Regions from separate parts of the Streptomyces sp. NPDC058195 genome, predicted to be linked through region 1. Evidence: riboswitches for the same ligand, from Rfam matches in the RefSeq annotation. Region 1 holds a riboswitch; the other holds the start of a gene.
The links. A riboswitch is a leader RNA that binds a small molecule or an ion and turns the genes downstream of it on or off. The one in region 1 is predicted to bind glycine.

Region 1 (8,873 bases):
TGCTGGCGCTCCTTGAACTCCTCGGACGCGGCGACCTTGAAGGAGACCGCCTTGGCCGCGATCACGTGCTCCAGCGGACCGCCCTGCTGACCCGGGAAGACCGCGGAGTTGATCTTCTTGGCCAGCTCCTGCGTCGACAGGATGACACCGCCGCGCGGACCGCCGAGGGTCTTGTGCGTGGTGGTCGTGACGACATGGGCGTGCGGCACCGGGTTGGGGTGCAGGCCCGCGGCCACCAGGCCCGCGAAGTGGGCCATGTCGACCATCAGGTACGCGCCGACCTCGTCCGCGATCCGGCGGAAGGCGGCGAAGTCCAGCTGGCGCGGGTACGCGGACCAGCCGGCGACGATCAGCTTCGGCTTGGACTCCTTGGCGAGCCGCTCCACCTCGGCCATGTCCACGACACCGGTCTCGTCGACGTGGTACGGGACCACGTTGTAGAGCTTGCCGGAGAAGTTGATCTTCATGCCGTGGGTCAGGTGACCGCCGTGGGCCAGGTTCAGGCCCATGATCGTGTCGCCCGGCTTGAGCAGCGCGAACATCGCGGCGGCGTTGGCCTGCGCACCGGAGTGCGGCTGGACGTTCGCGGCCTCGGCGCCGAAGAGCGCCTTGATCCGGTCGATGGCGATCTGCTCGACGACATCGACGTGCTCGCAGCCGCCGTAGTAGCGGCGGCCGGGGTAGCCCTCGGCGTACTTGTTGGTGAGGACGGAGCCCTGGGCCTCCATGACCGCGACCGGAGCGAAGTTCTCCGAGGCGATCATCTCGAGGGTGGACTGCTGACGGTGGAGCTCGGCGTCGACAGCGGCGGCGACGTCCGGGTCCAGCTCGTGGAGGGAGGAGTTGAGAAGCGACATCAGGTGGTCCCTTGGGGTCTCTTTAGTTGCCGGAGAACTCGGTGTACTCGTCAGCGGAGAGCAGGTCCCCCGGCTCCTCCGCGACACGTACCTTGAACAGCCAGCCGCCCTCGAAAGGAGCGGTGTTCACCAGCGACGGGTCGTCCACGACGTCCTGGTTCGCCTCGGTGACCTCACCGGTCACCGGCGAGTACAGGTCGCTCACGGACTTGGTGGACTCCAGCTCGCCGCAGGTCTCGCCCGCGGTCACCGTGTCACCGACCGCGGGGAGCTGGGCGTAGACGACGTCACCGAGAGCGTTCGCCGCGAATTCGGTGATGCCGATCGTGGCCACGCCGTCCTCGACGGCCGACAGCCACTCGTGCTCCTTGCTGTACCGCAGCTGCTGGGGGTTGCTCATGACCTGAATTCTCCTGTACGCGGGGGAGTGCTGATGAACGGTGGTCTTACGGTGTGAGACGCGACTACGTCACTTCTGCGACGCGGACGCGGCCTTTCTTCCGGGTGCCGGTGCCGGATCCCGGGGACGCCGGTGTGCCTTACGGCGCCTGACGTCGCTTCCGGGCCCGGACGTTGCTTCCGGCGCCCGACGTCACTTCTGGCGCTTGTAGAACGGCAGCGCCACGACCTCGTACGGCTCGTGGCTGCCCCGGATGTCCACGGCGACGCCCTCGGTGCCGGGCGTGGCGTGCGCGGCGTCGACGTAGGCCATGGCGATCGGCTTGCCCAGGGTGGGAGAGGGGGCGCCGGAGGTGACCTCGCCGACGACCTCGCCGCCGACGGTCACGGGGAAGCCGGCGCGCGGCACCCGGCGGCCCTCGGCGACCAGCCCGACCAGCTTGCGCGGCGGGGCGGTCTCGGCGCGCTCGGCGGCGGCCTCCAGGGCCTTGCGGCCGACGAAGTCGCCCTCCTTCTCGAACTTCACGACCCGGCCGAGACCGGCGTCGAACGGGGTCAGCGCGGTGGTCAGCTCGTGCCCGTACAGCGGCATGCCCGCCTCCAGGCGCAGCGTGTCGCGGCAGGACAGCCCGCACGGGACCAGGCCGCGCCCGGCGCCCGCCTCGGTCAGCGCCTTCCACAGCTGCTCGGCGTGCTCGGGGGCGACGAACAGCTCGAAGCCGTCCTCACCGGTGTACCCGGTACGGGCGATCAGCGCGGGAACCCCGGCGACCGTGCCCGGCAGGCCGGCGTAGTACTTCAGACCGTCCAGGTCGGCGTCGGTGACCGAGGCCAGGATCGCGGAGGACTCCGGGCCCTGGACGGCGAGCAGCGCGTACGCGGCGCGGTCGTCGCGCACCTCGACGGCGAAGCCCCCGGCCCGCGCGGTCAGCGCGTCCAGCACGGTCTGGGCGTTGCCCGCGTTGGCCACGACCATGTACTCGCTCTCTCCGAGCCGGTACACGATCAGGTCGTCCAGGATGCCGCCGTCCTCGGCGCAGATCATCGTGTAGCGGGCGCGGCCCACGGCGACGGTGCCGATGTTGCCGACCAGGGCGAAGTTCAGGAACGCCGCCGCCCCGGCGCCGGTGACGGTGATCTCGCCCATGTGCGACAGGTCGAAGAGCCCGGCCCGGGTGCGCACCGCGTGGTGCTCGTCGCGCTCACTGGCGTACCGCAGGGGCATGTCCCAGCCCGCGAAGTCGGTCATGGTCGCGCCCAGCGAACGGTGCAGGGCATCGAGGGCGGTGAGGCGGGGTGCGGTGCTCATGAGTGTGACTCCCGGAACATGACGACATGGACGAACCCTCCCCATCTGTCATCGGAACCTGAGAGGTTCGCCGAGAGCCCCGGAAGGGTTCGGCTTGCACCTTGGGTGGAGCCGCGAAGCGGCCCGCTTTTCAGATCTGCCTCATCCACGCGGTACGGGGCCTGAGAGATTCAAGGGAGGAACTTGCTCCTTCGGCGCCCGGCACGGACAGTGACCGGAACTCTCCCGCGCGGATTCAAGCGGCCTTTATGCAGTTGGCCGGGTCATCATCGCACGCATCGCGTCGGAATGGTCCCCCGGTCCCCCGGTGGAAATAACCGGCGCGGGCGGTTGTATCGCATTACCTTTTCTTTACACTTCATGGGCAGGGGGTTGGGGTGAGCCGACCATGGGGGAGGGCGATGACGTTGCAGCGGTACGCGACGACCGCGGGGGTCGCGCACGGCGCGGTGGCCGCGCGGTCCGGGGCTCCGGCGCGGGAGGCGTCCGGCGGGCTCGCGCCCGTCGTGCGGGATCTGCGCGAACGGGCCGGGCGCAGCCCGCGAGGGCTGCACTTCGCCGCGGGGGACGTGGTGGTGGTCTCCGGGCTTCCCGGCAGCGGGAAGTCCACGCTGATCCGGCGGGTGGTGAGGACGGCCCACGCCATCGACTCGCAGGACACCCGGGACCGCTGGGCGCGGGTCATGCCCCGCTTACTTCCCTACGCCCTCTACCGCCCGCTGGTCCGCGTCGCCCACTACTGGGGGCTGTGGCGGGTGCTGCGATCCGGGGAGTCGGCCGTCGTCCACGACTGCGGAACCCAGGCGTGGGTCCGCGGCTGGCTGGCGCGGTCCGTCCGGCGCCGGGGCGGGCTCCTGCACCTCGTGCTGCTCGACGTCAGCCCGCAGACCGCCCGGGAGGGCCAGCGCGAGCGCGGGCGCGGGGTGTCCGCGTACGCCTTCGCCCGGCACCGCAGAGCGGTGGGCCGGCTGCTGGCGGCGACGGCCGACGGCGTGCTCCCGGCCGGCTGCGCCTCGGCGGTACTGCTGGACCGGGAGGCGGCGGGGCGGCTCGGGCGGATCGCCTTCACGGCCGGGCGGCCCGGGGCCGGGCGCTAACCTTCTGCGCGGAAGCGCGGAAGCGTGGGTGAGAAGGGGAAGCAGGGGAAGCAGTGGACATTCCGGCGCAGGCCCAGGCGCATCCGCAGAGCGGGTGGCCGGCCAATGAGCTCGAAGAGGTGCTGATGGCCTCGGTGGGCAACCCGGAGGCGGGCGGACGCCTCGTCGAGGTGCTCGGCCGCAGCCAGGTCTGGGTGCCGCTGCCCAACGGCGGCGGACCCGACTCCCCGTCCCTCGACCTGCCCACGCTGGAGCTCGACGGCGCCGCGTACGTCCCCGTCTTCAGCTCCGAGCAGCAGTTCCTCGCCTGCGTCGGCGGCCCCATGTCCTTCACGGTCGCGCCCGCCCGCGAATTCGCCCGCGGCCTGCCGCCCCAGCTCGGCATCGTGGTGAACCCGGGCGGCGCGGTCGGGATGCCGCTGCCGTCGCCCGCCGTCGCCGAGCTCTGCCGGATCGGCCGCACCCCGCTGGACGGCCCGGCCAGTGGCGGCCGGGTCCGGCTGTACGAGCCGGACTGGCAGGAGGAGCCCGTCGACTTCCTCGCCGCGGCGGCCGGGGAGTTCGAGGAGAGCGGCGTCGTGCTCTCCGCCCGCCGGGCGCTGGCCAGCATCGAGGGCGGCGAGCCCGTTCTCTTCGTCGGCGTGGAGTTCTCCACCTGGGAGGGCGCGGGGCGCAACGCCCCGATGGACGCCCTGGGCCGCGCCCTGGGCCGGGTCGCGGTGCCCTGGCCGGTCAACCTGGTGCTGCTCGATGTCGCCCAGGACCCAGTCGGCGACTGGATGCGCGAGAAGGTCCGGCCGTTCTACCAGCGGGCAGGCCAGTAGACGGCCGGTAGACGCCCGCCGGACGGGCCGCCGGACGGTCCGCTCAGGGGTGTCATGTACGTTTCCGGCCGTGCCGGAGCCGGGTGCCGCCGCGGACCATGGCGTCAAGTCGGTGTCATGACCGGCGCATAAGCTGGTTTCATGGCGGGTGCCTCGGCACCGGCCGCGCCCGTGTGCCCGGGAGCGGCCGACCGGCACAGTGGATCGAAGAGGGGCGGGACCAGGTGAGTGCGTCAGGCACCGCGGCGGCCGGGCAGGTCGAGCACATGCTGCGCCAAGTGACGCCCGGACGCTACGACGCGTACGAGGCGCTGCTCCAGGCCCTCGCCCACGGCCGGATCTGGATGCTGCTGTGGCAGGGCCAGGCCGGATCGCCCGACGCGCAGTACGGGAACATGGAGGTCGACGGCCTCGGCTACGCCCCCTGCGTGACCTCCGCCCAGGAGCTCTCCGCCAGCGGCTGGAACCGCGCCCACGAACTGGTCGACGGCCTGGACATCGCCCGCGCCCTCTTCCCCGACCGCTGGGGCATCTGGCTCAACCCGCACGCCCCCGGCGGCGGCATCGGCATCCCCTGGCTGGACCTGCGCCGGATCGCCACGGGCCTTGACCGGATGCCCGCGGGGCCGCTGCGCCTGACCGAGCCGGCCATCGAGATCCCGCAGTTCTACGCCCTGCTCACGCAGAACGCCCACCGCACTCCCGCGGTCCGCTCGCTGCGCCGCGCCTGGGTGCAGCCCGCGCTCGGCGCCCCGTACCTCACGATCGGGCTCGACCTCTACGACACCGGCCCGTCCTCGGTGGACGCGGCGCGCACGATGATGCAGCAGTCGATCTCCGCCGTCCCGGACGGGCTGCCCGTCTCCACCGTCGCGATGTCCGACGACTACGACCCGGTCGCGATGTGGCTGCGCGCCAACGCCCGCCCGTTCTACGACCGCGAGGCGCACGCCCCGGTGGCTCCCGCCGCGGGATACGGCTACCCGCCGCAGTCCACGTACTGAGACCCGCCGCGCCCCGCGCACTGATACCCGCCGCAGTGCACGCACTGATGCCCGCCTCGGGCCGCGCACTGATGCCCGCCGCGGGCCGCGTACAGGCGAAAACGCCCCGAAGGCGAAGAAAACCGGAATGGCACGTTACGTTTCCAGATTTCCGCAACGTGCGCATAAGACGCCAACTCCTCATGATCTGATGCGTGTTCACCCCCATCCGGGCCCATCGGGCCTTCAATGTCCGGGAATTGCGCACTGCGCACCCCTGGTGACGATTGCGCCGTGATTCTGCGCGACTGCCCCCTTACGCCTCAACTGACCAGTGTTCGGCGGTCGTTCGCCCGCGTCCGGATAACGGAACACCCAGGACCGCATCACGGTTAGGCATCCATTCGCCTGCCGGTATGGCTCCCTGTAGTGACGGCAATGAAGACTCCCGCAGCAAGGGCGTCTTGCCGCTCCGCGTACGACTGACTGATCCGCGCCGCCACAGCGGCCAGTTCGGCCCGGCCACCGCCGGTTGAGAGGGGTCCTTGCCACGATGACGGCACCACTGCACGAGCCGACCAAGGAAGCGGATCCGGACGCGGTCGGCGGCCTTGCGGTCGACTCCGGGGCGAAGAAGGTCGAGGGACGGTCGCTCAAGCAGATCGCCTGGAGCCGTCTGAAGCAGGACAAGGTCGCGCTGGCCGGCGGCATCACCGTCCTCGTCCTCGTTCTGGTGGCAATCTTCGCGCCGCTGATCGTCAGCCTGTTCGGACACCCGCCGAACGAGTTCCACCAGGACATGCTCGATCCGCTGACCAACCTCCCCCAGGGCAGCCTCGGCGGGGTCAGCGGCGACTACCTCTTCGGCGTCGAGCCGAACAAGGGCCGCGACATCTTCAGCCGGATCGTCTACGGCGCCCGGATCTCCCTGCTGGTGGCCTTCCTGGCGGCGCTGGTCGCCGTCGCGCTCGGAACCCTGTTCGGGATCATCGCCGGATACTTCGGCGGCTGGGTGGACGCGGTGATCAGCCGGGTCATGGACGTGCTGCTGTCGTTCCCGCAGCTGCTCTTCATCATCTCCCTGGTGTCGGTGCTCCCCGACGACCTGCTCGGCCTCACCGGCAGCGGCGTACGCATCGCCGTGCTCATCGCCGTCATCGGCTTCTTCGGCTGGCCCTACGTGGGCCGCATCGTCCGCGGCCAGACGCTCTCGATGCGGGAACGGGAGTACGTGGAAGCGGCCCGCAGCCTCGGCGGCGGACGGACCTACATCCTCTTCCGCGAGCTCCTGCCGAACCTGGTGGCGCCGATCACCGTCTACGCGACGCTGATGATCCCCACCAACATCCTCACCGAAGCCGCGCTCAGCTTCCTCGGCGCCGGTGTCCGCCCGCCCACCGCCTCCTGGGGCGGCATGCTCCGAGACGCGCTGGAAACGTACGAGCACGACCCGATGTTCATGGTCTTCCCCGGCGTGACGATCTTCATCACCGTGCTGGCCTTCAATCTCTTCGGGGACGGGCTGCGCGACGCCCTGGACCCCAAGGGAACCCGATAGCCCACGATTTGCCCCTGCCGCATCGTCAGGTGGCTCTTCCCATGGTTCTTTGGCAAGCAACTGCCTGGGACCGCGATCTCGGAGGTTGCGAGAAAATGTCCACAGTCACCTCGAAACGACGGCTCACCGCGGGTGCGGCCCTCGTGGTCGCGGCGCTGATGACCACCTCGGCGTGCGGCGGCGGCGACAGCGAAGGCGGCGGCAAGTCGAAGGGCGCCGGTTACAACGCGGCGTTCAACAAGGTCGCCAACCCGTCCGCCAAGAAGGGCGGGACGCTGAAGTTCGTCGGCAAGCAGGACCTCGACTCCGCCGACCCCCAGCGTGCCTACTACGGCATGGCCTGGGACTTCATGCGCTTCTACACCCGTCAGCTGGTCAGCTACGACACCAAGCCGGGCGAGGCGTCCACCAAGCTGGTCGGCGACCTGGCCACCGGCCCCGGTGAGATCACGGACGGCGGCAAGACCTACACGTACAAGCTGCGTGACGGCCTGACCTGGGAGGACGGCTCCAAGCTGACCTCCAAGGACGTCAAGTACGGCATCGAGCGCATCTGGGCGACGGACACCATCACCGGTGGCCCGCAGTACCTCATGCAGACGCTGGACCCCAAGGGCGAGTACAAGGGCCCCTACAAGGACAAGTCCGCGGACAAGCTCGGCCTGAAGGCGATCGAGACGCCGGACGACAACACCATCGTCTTCAAGCTGCCCAAGCCCAACGGTGACTTCGAGCAGTTCCTCGCCATGCCGTCCGGCACGCCCGTGAAGGCGGACAAGGACACCGGCACGAAGTACACCCAGCGCCCGTTCTCCTCCGGCCCGTACAAGTTCGAGTCGTACAAGCCGGGCAAGAGCATCGTGCTCGTCCGCAACGACAAGTGGCAGAAGTCCTCGGACCCGCTGCGTGCCGCGCTGCCGGACAAGATCACCGTGACGATCTCCGCCAACCTGGAGGAGAACGACAAGAAGCTGATGGCGGGCGACTACGACGTCGACCTCAACGGCACCGGCATGACCCAGTCCGGCCGCGTCACCGCCGTCCAGGACCACAAGGACAGCGTCGACAACATGCAGACGTCCTTCGTCCGCTACGTCGCGCTGGTCCACACCGCGAAGCCGTTCGACAACGTCCACTGCCGCAAGGCCGTCTTCTACGCGACGGACTTCGCCGGTCTCCAGCAGACCCGCGGTGGCGAGCTCGCGGGCGGTGCGATCGCCAACAGCACCCTGCCGGCCTCCATCAAGGGCCACAGCGACTACGACCCGTACGGCGTCCTCGCCCGCAAGGGCAAGCCGGACCTGGCCAAGGCCAAGGACGAGCTGAAGCAGTGCAACCAGCCGAACGGCTTCTCCACCAAGCTCAGCGCCCGTAACAATAACCCGGGCGAGGTCGACACCGCCGAGGCGCTCCAGGAGCAGCTCGGCAAGGTCGGCATCAAGGTCGAGGTGGACCCGATCGACGGCGCCGAGTCGTCCAGCATCACCGGCTCGCCGTCCGTCGTGAAGAAGCGCGGCTACGGCATGACGATGAGCGGCTGGGGCCCGGACTTCCCGTCCGGCCAGGGCTTCGGCCAGCCGCTGTGGGACAGCCGCTTCCTCGCGGAGACCGGCAACTACAACGAGTCGCAGCTGAACGACCCGAAGATCGACGGGCTCTTCGACAAGGCGATCGCGGAGACCGACCCGGTCAAGGCCGGTGAGGTCTACAAGGAGCTCGACAAGCGGATCCTCGACCAGGCCGACTGGATGCCCTTCATCTACGAGAAGAACATCACCTGGCGCGGCAGCCGTCTGACGAACGCCTACATGTCCGACGCGTACAACGGCCGTTACGACTACGTCTC
Region 2 (8,873 bases), on a different contig from region 1:
GCGGCCGGGTGTCCGTGGCCTGCTGGAAGAGCGGCGGCCTCGACTCCCGCCAGAGCTCCCTGCCGAACAGGAAGGGTGCGTTGGCACCGAGTGCGACCTGGACACCGGCGATCGCCTGGGCCGCGTTCCACACCGCGGCGAACCGCGCGGGCGTCACCTGGAGGTGGAACTGGACCGAGGTGCAGGCGGCCTCGGGGGCGATCGAGGCGGAGGTGGAGACCAGCCGCTCCACGCCCTGGATATCAAGGGCGAAGACCTCGCCCCGCGCCGCCACCATCTGATCGTTCAGCAAGGTGTAGCGCTCCGCGTCCGAGAGGCTGGAGAGCACGAGATCCTCACTGCGCAGCGTGGGAAGAATCCCGATCATCATGAGCCCGGCATCGACCTCGCCCGCCTTCCGGTGGGCATATCCGAGCCCGGCCCGGAGCTCTTCTGCCAGCTGATCGAGAACGCGTCCGCCCAAGCGGTGGGGGACTATGTTCACTTCCAGATTGAACATCCCGAGTTCCATCTGGAAATCGCGGCTTGCGATGCGGGGCAGGACCTCCCCATTCATCATCTTCGGCATGCCGTCGGCGCCTGCGAGATTGAGCTCGATCTCCACGCCCATGAGGTTGCGCGGCCGGTCGAACCGCTGCTCCGCAAGAAGTCGCTCCAGCCCCTCCAGACACTCGTGGAGCTTCTTCCGATACCTCTGCCGATCGGACAGGTCAAAGGCGCCCGCCACGACCTTCTCCCCCATCGAAGCGTCCCTCCCTCGGTGGGCGGCCCGCGGCCCAGACCGCTCGCATCAGGATCGATAATGCCCAGACGGGGTGATCTATAACGCCCGCGAGAACGCCACTGACCCACTAGTCTGAGAACAGTCGCTCGGGGCACATTCCAAAGGCATGATGCGGGATGCGATTGCCGGTCGGCGAGGGCGAAATCGTCGATGTGTTTCAGCCGTCCGCGTCTGGGGAAAACCCCCAGGCAGCAGCCGTGCCGCTGACACGAAATCAGAAGATTCATCGCGTAATAAAGTCTTGATACCGCCTTGCCTGCGTCGCCCGCGAAGGCTAGTGGAAACACCGAGTGAACACATTTCGTATAAACTTTGCGCACGAGGCAGAGAGTTGACGCACCGGCCCGGTCACCGGCCCCTCTGGCCCCGCATGCCGACAGCGCCGTCTGCACCCGCCCACGCACCACCGTGTCTCCGAAGCGAGAGGCGACCCACTATGCCGCTGCATGTCTTCCCGGCTCCCGCGCCCGCTCTGCGCAGCGTTCTCGCGGCACTCGGTTCACCCACCGCGGTACGCGAAGCCCGCACCCCCGCCCTCCGGTCCGCCCAGGGACCGCTCAGCCCCGAACTCCCGCTCCCCGTCCACGTACTGGAGCGGATCGGTCCGAACGGCGCGGCCCCGGCCACCCGGATCGCCGGATGGCGGTTCCTGATCCGCGACGCGGAGCAGGCCGTCGCGGCGGCGGACACCATGCTCACCGCGGACGGCTGGGCCTTCTCGCACTTCTTCGAGGGGCCCTACATCGCCTCGACCGAACTCGCCCTGCGCCAGGCCGAGACCCTGGCACCGCTCTACCAGCCCCGGCTGCTGTCCATCCCGGAGCTGTACATGCTGACGCTGTGGCTGCACGACGACGCCGGGGCGGACGCCACCGCCGGAGCGCTCGCCCCCGCCGACCTCCTCGTCCCGCTGGCCCCGGCCCCGCCGGGGATCGCCGCGCACCGACCGCACCGGGTCGCCGACCTGCTCCGTGTGATGACGCTGCGCATCCCGCCCGGACCGGGCCCCCTGCTCGGCTCGCCGGCCTGAGGCGCCGGCCGCGCCCTTGCAGCACCGCGCCCCGACACCGAGGACGGTGTCGGGGCGCGGTGCTGCAAGGGCGCGGGGCGCGGGACGAGAAACCGGGGCCGAAGGGGGTTCAGGACCGGGGGCGCACTTCCCGCCCGTCCGGACTAGCCCGTACCGACCACCCCGAACCACCCGAAGTGACAGTGCAATTGCGGTGAACCGTCCGCGTGGGTGACACGTCCTTCGGGTAAGGAGAAGTGCTGCCGCGAAATCCCTGCGGATTGACGCCCGTGGGGCAACACTGGGAACGGACCGATCGATACGGGGGGCGGCCATGAACACCTCGTCCAGCCGCAGGACATTCACTACAACGCAGCGAGAGAACCCAGCCATGTGTCAACACCAGCCACCATGCCCGACCGCCGACTCAGCCGACCGGGAGGCCGCCCGCCTGACGGCGCACCACCCGGAACAGGGCTGGAGCCTGCTCTGCAACGGCGTCCTGCTCTTCGAGGACACCGGCGAGCTGCTCCCGGATGGTCAGATCATCGCTCCGCACCGGTCCTTGGCGGCCGATCGGGTGGTGAAGGCCGCCTGACCGCGGCCGGTAACGAACGGGGGCCGGCCCGGAGAATCCTCCGAACCGGCCCCGACGCACCTCCGCGTCACGCGGCGGCGCTCACCGCTCAGTGGTCGTACTCGTCCAGCGGCGGGCAGGAGCAGACGAGGTTGCGGTCGCCGAAGGCACCGTCGATCCGTCGCACCGGCGGCCAGTACTTGTCGGCGGCCACGACACCGGCCGGGAAGACCGCCGTCTCACGGCTGTATCCGTGCTCCCACTCGCCTCCGACCGTCGCCGCGGTGTGCGGAGCGTTGCGCAGCGGGTTGTCATCCGCGCTCCACTCGCCGGAGGCCACCTTCTCGACCTCGCCGCGGATGGCGATCATCGTGTCGCAGAAACGGTCCAGCTCCGCGAGGTCCTCGCTCTCCGTCGGCTCGATCATCAGCGTCCCCGCGACCGGGAACGACATCGTCGGCGCGTGGAAGCCGTAGTCGATCAGCCGCTTGGCGATGTCGTCGACGCTGACTCCGGTGGCCTTGGAGATCGGCCGCAGGTCCACGATGCACTCGTGCGCGACCAGCCCGGCCGGACCGGTGTACAGGATCGGGTAGTGCGGCTCCAGGCGCTTGGCGATGTAGTTGGCCGCGAGCACCGCGACCTGCGTCGCGCGCTTCAGCCCCTCCCCGCCCATCAGGCGGACGTACGCCCAGGAGATCGGCAGGATCCCGGCCGAGCCCCACGGGGCGGCAGAGATCGGTCCGACACCGGTCTCGGGGCCCGCCGCGGGCTGGAGCGGGTGGTTCGGCAGGTACGGGGCGAGGTGGGCACGCACACCGACCGGGCCGACGCCGGGGCCACCGCCGCCGTGCGGGATGCAGAAGGTCTTGTGCAGGTTCAGGTGGGAGACGTCCCCGCCGAACCGGCCCGGACGGGCGAGGCCGACCAGCGCGTTGAGGTTGGCACCGTCGACGTACACCTGGCCGCCCGCGTCGTGCACCTCGGCGCAGATGTCGGCGACGTGCTCCTCGAACACACCGTGCGTCGACGGGTACGTGATCATGAGTACGGCGAGCTCGTCGCGGTGCTTCTCGATCTTGGCCCGCAGGTCCTCGACGTCCACCTCGCCGTCGTCGGCGGTCTTCACCACGACGACCTTCATTCCGGCCATCACGGCGCTCGCCGCGTTGGTGCCGTGCGCGGAGGACGGGATGAGGCAGACGGTGCGCTGCTCGTCACCGTTGGCCCGGTGATACGCCCGTACCGCCAGCAGACCGGCGAACTCGCCCTGCGAGCCGGCGTTCGGCTGGATCGAGACCGCGTCGTACCCGGTGACCTCGGCCAGGCGCTCCTCCAGCTCACGGATGAGGGTGAGGAAGCCCTGCGCCTGCTCGGCCGGGGCGAAGGGGTGCAGCGCGCCGAACTCGGGCCAGGTGACCGGCTCCATCTCGGTGGTCGCGTTCAGCTTCATGGTGCAGGAACCGAGCGGGATCATGCCGCGGTCCAGCGCGTAGTCACGGTCGGCGAGCCGACGCAGGTAGCGCAGCATCGCGGTCTCGGAGCGGTGCTGGTGGAAGACGGGGTGCGTGAGGATCGCGTCGGTGCGCAGCAGCCCCTCGGGCAGCGCGTCGGCGACGCTGGCGTCCAGCGCCTCGATGTCGCCCTCGGCGCCGAAAGCGGCCCAGACGGCGGCGATCTGCGTCCGCGTGGTGGTCTCGTCGCACGAGACGGAGACCAGGTCGGCGTCGACCAGGCGCAGGTTGACCCCGCGCTCGCGGGCCTCGGCGACGACCTCGGCCGCCTTGCCCGGGACGCGCACGGTGAGGGTGTCGAAGTGGGCACCGGTCACGACGTCGGCACCGGCGGCGCGCAGGCCCTCGGCCAGGATCGACGCGTAGCGGTGGGTGCGCCGGGCGATCGTCCGCAGTCCGTCCGGTCCGTGGTAGACGGCGTACATTCCGGCCATGACGGCGAGCAGCACCTGCGCGGTGCAGATGTTGCTGGTGGCCTTCTCGCGGCGGATGTGCTGCTCGCGGGTCTGCAGGGCCAGCCGGTAGGCCTTGTTGCCGTCGGCGTCGACGGAGACGCCGACGAGGCGGCCGGGCAGGCTGCGCGCGAACTTCTCCCGCACGGCCATGTACCCGGCGTGCGGGCCGCCGAAGCCCATCGGAACGCCGAAGCGCTGCGTGGTGCCGATGGCGATGTCCGCGCCCAGCTCGCCGGGCGAGGTGAGCAGGGTCAGGGCCAGCAGGTCGGCGGCGACCGTGACGATCGCGCCCAGCTCGTGGGCCTGCTCGATGACGGACCCGATGTTCCGCACCTCGCCGGACGCGCCGGGGTACTGCACCAGGACGCCGAAGACACCCCGCTCGGCGAGCTCGGCCGGAATGCCCTCGGACAGGTCGGCGACGACGACCTCGACGCCGGTCGGCTCGGCGCGGGTCCGGATGACGGCGACGGTCTGCGGCAGGGCGTCGGCGTCGATCAGGAAGACGCCGTTCTTCACCTTGCCGACACGGCGGGCGAGCGCCATGGCCTCGGCGGCCGCGGTGCCCTCGTCGAGCAGGGAGGCGCCGGAGGTGGGCAGCCCGGTCAGGTCGGCGACCATCGTCTGGAAGTTGAGGAGGGCCTCCAGACGGCCCTGCGAGATCTCCGGCTGGTACGGCGTGTAGGCCGTGTACCAGGCGGGATTCTCCATGACGTTGCGCAGGATCACCGGCGGCGTGAACGTGCCGTAGTAGCCGAGACCGATCATCGGGGCCAGCACCTGGTTACGGTCCGCGAGGTCACGCAGCTCGGCGAGAACCTCGGCCTCGGTGCGCGCGGCCGGAAGCCCGAGGGCCTCCGTGCTCTTGATGACATCGGGAACCGCGGCCGCGGTGAGCTCGTCCAGCGAGCCGTAACCGACCTGGGCGAGCATCTTCGACTGCGCCTCGGCATCGGGTCCGATATGACGCTGCTCGAACGGAATGCCCTGCTCCAGCTGGGAGAGCGGAGTGCGACGGGGGGTCATGGTGGAGGCCTCCTGGTCTGTCACGACCTGCGAGGGGCACCCCTGCGCGGGTGCCCGAACGGCCTCCCCCTCTGTCATCTCAACCTGAGAGCTTCACCGGCGCGCCCTGGGGCGTACCGGCTTTCACCGTCGGTGAGGTAGGGACTCGTACCGGCACCCGGCCGCACGAAACCCGCCCTGCTTTCCAGAGTGACCTCATCCGTGCGGTACGGGGGCCTGAGAGATTCCGGGGAGGATTTGCTCCTTCGGCGTCCCGCGGATCAGCTCCGAAGGACTCTCCCGCACGGGGTCAGCGGCCATGACCAGCCTACCAGCGGGGTTCGTGGCCGATTTCTCGAGTGGCCAACCATCCGGATCTGCCCTTGTGTAGTGCTTGTGGAGTAGCCGCGACCAGTGGGAGGGATCGTGCAGAGCGACATCGATCCGCGCAGCCTGATCGGCCGCAAGGCGTTCGACCGCAAGGGCACCAAGATCGGGACCGTGGACGAGGTGTACCTCGACGACGCGACCGGGGTTCCTGAATGGGCCGCCGTGCGTACCGGACTCTTCAGCCGGGACGCGTTCGTGCCCCTGGAACCGAGCGAATTCGTGGAGGACACGCTCCGCGTCCCCTTCGACCGGTCCCTGATCAAGGACGCGCCCGACTTCGGCGTCGGCCGCCATCTCTCACCGGAGCAGGAACTCCAGCTCTACCGCCACTACGGGCTCGACTCCCCGCCCGGGGACGTTCCCCCGGACCGCGACTTCGGCAGGCTGGCCGGCCACGACGAGTAGTCCGGCGGATTCCGCACCAGGGGCAGCGGGTCGGCCGGCCGGAGCTCCGGATCATCGATCCTGAACGTACGCACCCGGCCGGGCGCCGACTCGGGCTCCTCGAAGCGCACCGTCACCCGTCCGACACCGCTTCCCTGCACCCAGCCGTGTCCGTACGCGGCGTGGTGCACGTCCTGTCCGGCGGACCAGTGCCGGGCCGCACGCTGCTCGGCGCTCTGCGGGGCCTTCGTCCCGGGCTCGCCCGGCGGACCGGCGTCGCCTGCGGCGGCGTCTGCCACCACTGGTGCCTCCTGCGCCGCTTCCTCGGCGGTCGTCCGCTCCCCGGCGGCCTGGGCGAAGAGATCCTCCTGCGTGTAGTCGGCGAGCCCCGTGACGCCCACTCCGAGGAGCCGGACGCCCCCGGTGGTGTCCACGGCCTCCAGAAGCCGTGCGGCGGCCTCACGGACCACCGTGGGGTCGTCCGTGGGCCCTCGGAGCGTCTCGGACCGGGTGAGCGTCGAGAAGTCGTAGCGGCGCACCTTCAGCACCACGGTGCGCCCGGACCGCCCCGCGCCCCGCAGCCGCTGGACGCACCGGTCGGCCAGCCGCTCGACCTCCGACCGGATCCGGATCCGGTCGTGGAGATCGGCGTCGAAGGTGTCCTCCACCGATACCGATTTCGCGTCCCGCTCCGCGACCACCGGCCGGTCGTCGTGCCCGAGCGCCATATGGTGGAGCGAGCTGCCGTGCGCCTTGCCGAGCAGGCGTACGAGCTCGTCCTCACCGGCCTCGGCCAGGTCATCCACCGTGGTCATCCCGGCACGGCGCAGATGGTCCGCCGTGGCGGGCCCCACCCCGGGGAGGATCCGCACCGGCTTGGGCGCGAGCATCGCGCGCTCCGTGCCGGGGGGTATGAGCCGCAGACCGTTCGGCTTGGCCTCCTCCGAGGCGATCTTGGCCAGCATCTTGGAGCCGGCGAGCCCCACCGATCCGGTGAGCCCGGTGACCTCCCTGATGGCCGCACGCAGCCGCTCACCGATCTCCAGCGCCGACGCGGTGTCATCGGCCGTCCCCCCGGCCTCCAGGTCCACGAAGGCCTCGTCCAGGCTGAGCGGCTCCACCAACGGGGAGAGCCGCCCGAGCAGCTCCATCACCTGGTCGCTCACCGCCCGGTACAGCTGGAAGCGGGGCACCAGATAGGCCGCGTTCGGCGCGAGGCGCCGCGCCTGCGCCATCGGCATGGCGGAGTGCACCCCGAAGCGCCGCGCCTCGTACGAGGCGGTCGCGACCACTCCGCGCGGCCCCAGGCCGCCCACCACGACCGGCTTGCCGCGCAGGCTCGGCTTGGCCGCCTGCTCGGCCGAGGCGTAGAAGGCGTCCATGTCGAGATGGAGGATGGTGGGCGCGGCTCTCACACCCACCGATGCTGCCCTACGGCACTGACAATCGCCGGGACCGGAAGACCGGGCGGGTCAGCCGGCCCGGTTGCGGCGTCGTGCCAGCTCATCGGCGGGGTTGTTCCCGACGAGCGTCTCGCCGGTGTCCACCCGCTCGCCGTGCAGCTGCGAGAGCGCGGCGTCGACGTCCTGCCACACCACGCCCACGGCGATGCCGAAGACCCCCTGGCCGCCCTGGAGGAGGCTGACGACCTCGTCGGGGGAGGAGCACTCGTACACCGTCGCCCCGTCGCTCATCAGCGTCATCCGCTCAAGATCCTGGAATCCGCGGGCCCGCAGGTGCTGCACCGTGGTGCGGATGTTCTGGAGCGCCACACCGGTGTCCAGGAAACGCTTCACGATCTTCAGCAGGACGACGTCCCGGAAGCTGTAGAGCCGCTGCGTACCGGAGCCGTACGCGGGGCGCACACTCGGTTCCACCAGCCCCGTACGCGCCCAGTAGTCCAGCTGCCGGTAGGTGATCCCGGCAGCCGCACAGGCTGTCGGCCCGCGGTAGCCGATGTCGTTGGCCGATGCCACTGCGCCCCCCGCCACCGCCGGTTGAACCGGTTGCACGATGGTGCGGTCGGCTGTACTCCCCTGCTGCGGACACGGCCCACCCGCTGCCGTACCGTCGCCGCTGCTTCTCACGCCGACCTCCGTCCTTGACCTGCCCTCTCGAAGGTAGGCAGTCACTCGGGGTGCGTCAACGATCGCCACACTCGGCACGCCGAGTGATAATCACCCCGAGGGTGGTTTCCCCGGCATCACAACCGGGAAAGGCTTGTCGGATGCGCTGACGGCGGCCTCGAAGAACGGTCACTGGCTGTTGGTGCCGAAGTCCTCCGGGGAGATCTGGTCGAGGAACTCGCGGAACTTCTCCACCTCGTCCTCCTGCTCGTCCGGGATCGCGATGCCTGCGTCGTCGAGCACCCCGTCACTGCCGTAGATCGGCGTTCCCGTGCGCAGGGCGAGCGCTATGGCGTCCGACGGACGCGCGCTCACCTCGACCCCGCTGGCGAAGACCAGCTCCGCGTAGAAGACCCCCTCCCGGAGGTCCGTGATGCGGACCTCGGTGAGCTCCTGGCCCACGGCCTCGAGCACGTCCTTGAAGAGATCATGGGTCAGTGGCCTGGCCGGTGCCATGCCCTGCTGGGCGAAGGCGATCGCGGTCGCCTCCCCTGGACCGATCCAAATGGGGAGGAACCGGTCGCCTCCCACTTCACGCAGGAGCACGATCGGCTGGTTCGAGGGCATTTCCACCCGGACACCCACAACGTCGAGCTCGTTCACACAGCAACCCTAGGACGTGCCCGGCA

Region 2: another riboswitch for glycine. It lies ahead of gcvP (aminomethyl-transferring glycine dehydrogenase); the one in region 1 lies ahead of gcvT (glycine cleavage system aminomethyltransferase GcvT).

Annotation. Positions count from the first base shown of each region.
Region 1 is NZ_JBHVVM010000039.1:6,090-14,962, forward strand. It holds gene glyA (serine hydroxymethyltransferase) at 1-857, opposite strand, end outside; gene gcvH (glycine cleavage system protein GcvH) at 880-1,257, opposite strand; gene gcvT (glycine cleavage system aminomethyltransferase GcvT) at 1,450-2,565, opposite strand; glycine riboswitch at 2,706-2,803, opposite strand; gene ACFVWY_RS32520 (AAA family ATPase) at 2,967-3,662, shown strand; gene ACFVWY_RS32525 (enhanced serine sensitivity protein SseB) at 3,716-4,486, shown strand; gene ACFVWY_RS32530 (enhanced serine sensitivity protein SseB C-terminal domain-containing protein) at 4,711-5,490, shown strand; gene ACFVWY_RS32535 (ABC transporter permease) at 6,023-7,027, shown strand; gene ACFVWY_RS32540 (ABC transporter substrate-binding protein) at 7,123-8,873, shown strand, end outside.
Region 2 is NZ_JBHVVM010000036.1:60,089-68,961, forward strand. It holds gene ACFVWY_RS31670 (glutamate--cysteine ligase) at 1-742, opposite strand, end outside; gene ACFVWY_RS31675 (hypothetical protein) at 1,221-1,814, shown strand; gene ACFVWY_RS31680 (DUF5999 family protein) at 2,185-2,391, shown strand; gene gcvP (aminomethyl-transferring glycine dehydrogenase) at 2,480-5,365, opposite strand; glycine riboswitch at 5,560-5,657, opposite strand; gene ACFVWY_RS31690 (PRC-barrel domain-containing protein) at 5,771-6,139, shown strand; gene ACFVWY_RS31695 (DNA polymerase IV) at 6,064-7,533, opposite strand; gene ACFVWY_RS31700 (MerR family transcriptional regulator) at 7,591-8,205, opposite strand; gene ACFVWY_RS31705 (bifunctional nuclease family protein) at 8,374-8,847, opposite strand.